2 regions of the Enterococcus sp. AMC2644 genome follow, and region 2 is predicted to be linked to the other one. Evidence: predicted binding sites of a transcription regulator. Region 2 holds the regulator's gene; the other holds the start of a gene.

Region 1 (3,439 bases), 280 kb from region 2:
CTTTTTTAACAGCAAAACCATACTCGCCACCGGATTCACGGTCAATTGGCGTTTCTAATTCTTGGCCTTGAGCAATTGCGTAACCAATTACTGGATAGTCATCCATTAAAGCGTCAATTGCTCCAACACGAACAGCATCATACAATTGATCTGCAGCATCGTAATACTTAATATTATAATTGTATTCATCTTTATTTTTTTCTAAGAAATCAGCGCTTTCTGTACCAACTTTAGCACCAACTGTTTTTCCATCTAAATCTTCATAAGAAGTAATGTCCGTTGTCCCAGTCTTAACAGCTAATTGAATGCCACTTTCAAAATAAGGGTCTGAAAAATCAAAAGATTCTTTTCGTTGATCTGTAATTGACATTCCAGCAATCATACCGTCTGCTTGATTACCTTCGACTGCTTGAACTGCACCAGAGAAGCCAATGTGATTGAAACGAATGTTAAAGCCTTGTAGTTCAGCTACACGATTTAATAAGTCCACATCAATTCCAATATATTGATTATTTTCATCTTGGAATTCAAAGGGAGCAAATGCAGAATCACTAGCTATAATATATGAATCTTTCTTAGGCTCGATTTTTTTCATCTCGCCAGATTCAGCTTCTTCTGTGCCAGAGGTAATATATTTAGCAACAATTTTATCGTATTCACCAGATTCTTTCATTTTCTTTAATCCAGTATTGAACTTGTCTAGTAATTCTTTATTTTCGCCTTTTTTAACAGCAAAACCATAAGAATTTCCTTTTTCTGGCTCACCAACTAATTTTAATTGTTCGCCTTGGTTAATAGCGTATCCCAAAACAGGAAAATCATCAAAGATTGCAACGACTGTCCCATTTTTAATTGCACCGTATAAACCAGTTGCATCATCGTAGTTTTTGACATCAAATTCATACTTATCTTTGTTGTCTTCTAAAAAAGTTGCACTTTCTGTACCAACTTTAGCACCAACCGTTTTTCCTTTTAAATCATCTAAAGAAGTGGTGTCATTATCATCAGCTTTTACAGCCATTTGAATACCACTGTCAAAATATGGATCAGAGAAATCAAAGCTTTTTTTGCGTTCGTCTGTGATACTCATCCCAGCGATCATAGCATCCAATTGATTTGATTGAACTCCTTGTATAGATGAATCGAACCCAAGAGGGCGCAAGTCAACGTCAAAATCTTGATCGTCAGCGATAGCTTTTAACAAATCGATATCGATCCCAACGTATTCATTTTTTTCGTTTTGGAATTCAAAAGGGGCGAATGTGACATCCGTACCTATTTTATAAGTTTTTTCAGCAGCGAGTGTTGTCACGCTAGAAAAAAAGAATAACGTCATTATAAACGAAAATAATGAAATGAATAGAGTTTTTCTTTTCATATTAAATAATTCCTCCTAAGTGTCAGATATTACAAAATTATATATCAAAGCTTTTGCACTAGGCAAGAAAATAGCCGGAATTTACAAAAAAAATCTTTTCTTCTGACATTCAATGTCAGAAATAACGACATAATAACCTTTTTTGATTGAAAAGTTAGAAAAAATAGCGAAAGTATGTTCGCTGTGTTAAAATAATGAAAGTAGATGGTCTTGATATTCAAGACTTTTAAAGAAGAAAGAAGGCATGCATTTTATGATTGAAAGAGATACTACTCATCATTTTGAATTAGTCTCCAAATATCAACCTGCAGGAGATCAGCCCGAAGCAATTAAAGAGTTGACAGAAGGTGTGCTAGCAAATAAAAAAGAACAAATTTTGCTAGGAGCGACAGGTACAGGAAAGACATATACAATTTCGAATGTTATTCAAAATGTTAATAAACCTACGTTGATTATTGCTCATAATAAAACTTTAGCAGGTCAATTATATGGAGAATTTAAAGAGTTTTTCCCAAACAATGCCGTAGAATATTTTGTTAGTTATTATGATTATTATCAACCTGAAGCGTATGTTCCTTCAAGTGACACTTATATTGAAAAAGATTCAAGTATCAACGATGAAATAGATAAATTACGACATTCTGCAACTAGTGCATTATTAGAACGCAATGATGTGATAGTTGTTGCCTCTGTGTCGTGTATTTTTGGCTTGGGTTCACCAATGGAGTACCAAAAGCAAGTTGTTTCTTTACGTGTAGGTATGGAAATTAGCCGTGATCAGTTGTTGCGTTCATTAATTGAAATTCAATTTGAAAGAAATGATATTGATTTTCAACGTGGTCGTTTTCGTGTACGAGGGGATGTTGTAGAAATTTTCCCAGCTTCACGTGATGAGCGAGCGTTACGTGTAGAATTTTTTGGAGATGAAATTGATCGAATTCGTGAAGTGGATGCTTTAACGGGTGAAATTTTAGGTGAAACGGAGCATGTATCAATTTTTCCAGCAACTCACTTTTTAACTGATAGCGATCATATGGAACACGCTATTACTTCTATTCAAAAAGAATTAGATCTGAGGTTGACTATTTTAAAAGAAAATAATCAGTTGTTAGAAGCACAACGATTGGAGCAACGGACAAATTATGACATAGAGATGTTGCGTGAAATGGGCTATACCTCAGGAATTGAAAATTATTCTAGACATATGGATGGACGTCAAGAAGGCGAACCACCCTACACATTAATTGACTTCTTTCCAGATGACTATCTTATTGTTATTGATGAGTCACATGTGACTATGCCTCAAATTAGAGGTATGTACAATGGGGACCGTGCGAGAAAACAAATGCTGGTCGATTACGGTTTTCGTTTACCTTCTGCACTGGATAACCGTCCGTTACGGTTAGAAGAATTTGAAAAGCATGTTAACCAAATTATTTATGTTTCAGCAACACCAGGGCCTTATGAACATGAGCAGACAGATAGTGTTGTTCAACAAATCATCCGACCTACTGGTTTATTAGATCCCATCATTGAGGTTCGCCCAATTATGGGACAAATTGATGATTTAGTTGGTGAAATTAATGAACGTGTAGAAAAAAATGAGCGTGTTTTTGTTACAACATTAACGAAAAAAATGTCTGAAGACTTAACTGATTATTTCAAAGAATTAGGAATTAAAGTAAAGTATCTTCATAGTGATATTAAAACATTAGAACGTACAGAAATTATTCGCGACTTACGCTTAGGAGAATTTGATGTATTAGTTGGAATTAATTTACTGCGTGAGGGCTTGGATGTTCCAGAAGTTTCGTTAGTAGCAATTTTAGATGCTGATAAAGAAGGATTTTTACGAAGCGAACGGTCATTAGTCCAAACTATAGGACGTGCTGCAAGAAATGCAGAAGGCAAAGTAATTATGTATGCAGATAAGATGACTGACTCAATGCAACGAGCTATTGATGAAACGTCTCGTCGTCGTAGCATTCAGAAAGCGTACAATAAAGAACATGGAATTGTACCAAAAACGATCATCAAAGAAATTCGTGATTTGATTTCAAT
Region 2 (3,439 bases):
CACCAGCAAAGGCTTGTTTAAATTGACTCGCCAATTCTGGATAAGCTGTTTCATATTCTGCAAATAGTTCATTCCAAGCTGCTTCATACTCAGCACCTTTGTCGACCATTGTTTCTTTAAAACGTGCCGCCACTTCTTCTGGTACAGCAAACTCAGGATAGTCCCATCCGTACGCTTTTTTCGCTGCTTGGATGCCTTCTGCTCCTAATGGTGCGCCATGGACAGCAGAGGTACCTGCATTTGGTGCACCAAAACCAATCACTGTTTTCACTTCAATCAATGTTGGTTTGTCTGTTTCAGCTTGTGCTTCTTCAATAGCTTTTGAAATAGCTGCTAAATCTGTTCCTTCTTTTACAAGAATATGTTGCCAACCGTAAGCTTCAAAACGTTGACCAACGTTTTCTGTAAAAGCTTTTGAAGTTGGACCGTCTAAAGAAATATCATTTGAATCATATAACACAATTAATTTACCTAATTTCAAATGACCGGCCATTGAAGCTGCTTCTTGAGAAACACCTTCCATTAAATCACCATCACCACATAAACCATACGTGTAATGATCGACAACGTTAAAGTTTTCACGGTTATACGTTGCTGCTAGATGTGCTTCAGCCATTGCCATCCCAACAGTCATTGCAATTCCTTGTCCTAATGGGCCAGTTGTCGCTTCAACACCATCAGTATGCCCCACTTCTGGATGTCCAGGTGTACGACTCTCCCATTGACGGAAGTTTTTCAAGTCATCGGTTGTCACATCGTACCCAGCACAATGCAATAAGCTATATAATAACGCCGAACCATGTCCTGCAGAAAGTACAAAACGGTCACGATCGACCCAATTACGAGAAGTTTTTGGATTTACTTTCAAATGTTTTGTCCATAATGCATAGGCCATTGGGGCAGCCCCCATTGGTAGTCCTGGATGTCCAGAATTTGCTTTTTGTACCGCATCAATACTCAATGTACGTAACGTATCAACACCAAGTTGATCAATTTTATCAAACAATACTAACGCCTCCTATTTAGGTTTTTTTTACCTATATTACACATCTATTATAAAAGATACCTCTACAATTATCAACACTTTTTGCATAGGTATCTTTTATTTTACTTTCTATTGTGTAAACCTTTCGCTTTTTGAATTTGTTTTAATTTTTCAGGAGTCACATCGTTCCCTTCTGGATCGACTACTTTCATCCCCTCAATATGATGCTTCATTCCACCTCGAAAAGCTTTAATATACTCTTGTCTTAAAGCTTGTTGCTCCTCTTGTTCCTTTTCAGAAAGACCTTCTGTTTTTTTCTTTTTAGCTAGCTCATTGATTCTATCTATTTTTTCTTTGGATAACATGGTATCAAGCCCCTTTCTTCTCCATCTTATACAAAAGAATAAAAAAATACAATCAAAACAGAAAGCGAACGTTTGTTTGATTTTTTTCAAGGCGTATGTTACACTACATTTAATAATATTAGTCATATTTTCCATTTTATAATGATTTAACTATAGGAAAGAAGGTGTTCGTTTTGGCAAAACGTACAGAGAACCGACAACTTGAAGTGTTAAAATTTATTCATAATCGGGTCAGTGAAAAAGGGTACCCACCTACCGTGAGAGAAATTGGTGAAGCTGTTCAACTTTCCTCCACTTCAACCGTTCATGGTCATTTATCACGTTTAGAAAAAAAAGGCTTAATCCAAAGAGATCCTACAAAGCCCAGAGCAATTGAATTAACTCCACTCGGCTTAGAAACGATTGGTGCACAACAACAAAAAATTCCTTTATTAGGCGTGGTAACTGCTGGAGAACCTATTTTGGCGGTAGAAGAAGCTTCTGACTTTTTCCCAATTCCTCCCAATTTAATTGAAGATAACGGACAATTGTTTATGCTAACTATCCGTGGTGAAAGTATGATTAATGCTGGTATCTTGGATGGTGATCAAGTAATCGTCAGAAAACAAGATATTGCTGGAAATGGCGATATTGTGATTGCTATGACAGATGATGATGAAGCAACATGTAAAAGGTTTTATAAAGAAAAAACACATATTCGTTTACAACCAGAAAATGATTATATGGAACCTATTATTTTATCAAGCGTTAAAATTTTAGGGTTAGTTGTTGGTTTGTATCGTCACTTTTAAACAGAACCTCCAATCCAGAGACAGGATTGGAGGTTCTGTTTAGTTTAGTTTGAAAGAATTTCTGCTGCTAAACCAGCAATAAAATCAGGATGTGTATTCGGCATATCTAAGCGATGATAGATTCCACCTAATTTCTCTACTAACTCCTTACATTCTATATCATTATCATAAAGAGTCTCTAAATTATCGGCAACAAAACCAAAAGGTAAATAGATAATTTCTTCATATCCATTTTCTAATAGTTCTTCTGTCACATCTTCTACACGTGGGCCAATCCATTTATCTGCCGTACGGCCAGCACTTTGCCAAGCATGACCAAAGTCCAATGAGCCTGCTACTCGTTGAGCAATTGCTTTAGCTGCACTTTGTATTTCATCGACATATGGGTCGCCATTTAGCAATAAACGCTCTGGTAAGCTATGAGCAGTGAATAAAAATTTTTGTTTCTTATCAGAACTCAAAATAGTTTGAATTTGAGTTGACCAAAAAATTTGAAATCCTTCTTGTTGCCAAAAATGACGATGCTCAATATATGAAATTTCTGGGTAAACTGCCAACTCTTTTTCGACACGGTCATGGTATTGCTTAATAAAACTAGAATCATGTGGTGCTAGAACCATTCCATGGATTACCTTAAATCCTTGGTCTACAATTTCTTTTACTGTCTCTTCAATGAAAGGATGAATGTGACGTAAACCAGTAAATACATGATATTCGACTGTACTCGTTGCATTTAATTTTTCTTCAACAGCTAAGCGTTGGGCCTCTGTAATTTTAGCTAGTGGGGAAACACCTCCAATTTCTTCATAACGCCCAGCCAATTCATCATAAAGCTCTTGCGAAGGCTCTTTCCCATGACGAATATGGGTATAATAATCCCAAATTTCATCTGTGTTATTGGGCGTTCCATAACTCATTAATAAAACTGCTTGCTTTTGCATGATAAATTATGCCTTCTTTCTCATATAAAAAATAAATATTAGTGTAATAACCATTAAGCCAACTAGCATCTGTGAAAAACCAAGAGAACCTGTAGCATGCGCTAACACTCCTATTATAGTAATCCCAATCGTCATTCCTAGCTTTTTACAAACAGATAATAAACTCAAAGAAGCATTACGATTTCTAGGAGAAGCTTCTACTACTAACACTTGTAAAGGAACAGTCATCAATGCCCCAATAGCAATTCCAAAGAATAATAGACCAATCAAGAAGATTTGGAACGATACAACAGAAAAATACATCGTGACCAAACTAACAAAAACAAGTCCCATTGTTCCTATTGTAGAATTTGTTGC

What was found. The regulator LexA, encoded in region 2, represses DNA repair genes until DNA is damaged. The targets are predictions, from matches to a motif close to CNAACANNTGTTNG.
Region 1: a site for LexA is predicted at 1,546-1,559, ahead of uvrB (excinuclease ABC subunit UvrB). Genes of this name have one in related genera too.

Annotation. Positions count from the first base shown of each region.
Region 1 is NZ_CM177095.1:2,737,802-2,741,240, forward strand. It holds gene AC4BC5_RS13305 (amino acid ABC transporter substrate-binding protein/permease) at 1-1,378, opposite strand, end outside; gene uvrB (excinuclease ABC subunit UvrB) at 1,632-3,439, shown strand, end outside.
Region 2 is NZ_CM177095.1:3,020,521-3,023,959, forward strand. It holds gene tkt (transketolase) at 1-1,006, opposite strand, end outside; gene AC4BC5_RS14650 (DUF896 family protein) at 1,108-1,350, opposite strand; gene lexA (transcriptional repressor LexA) at 1,524-2,141, shown strand; gene hemH (ferrochelatase) at 2,186-3,082, opposite strand; gene AC4BC5_RS14665 (MFS transporter) at 3,089-3,439, opposite strand, start outside.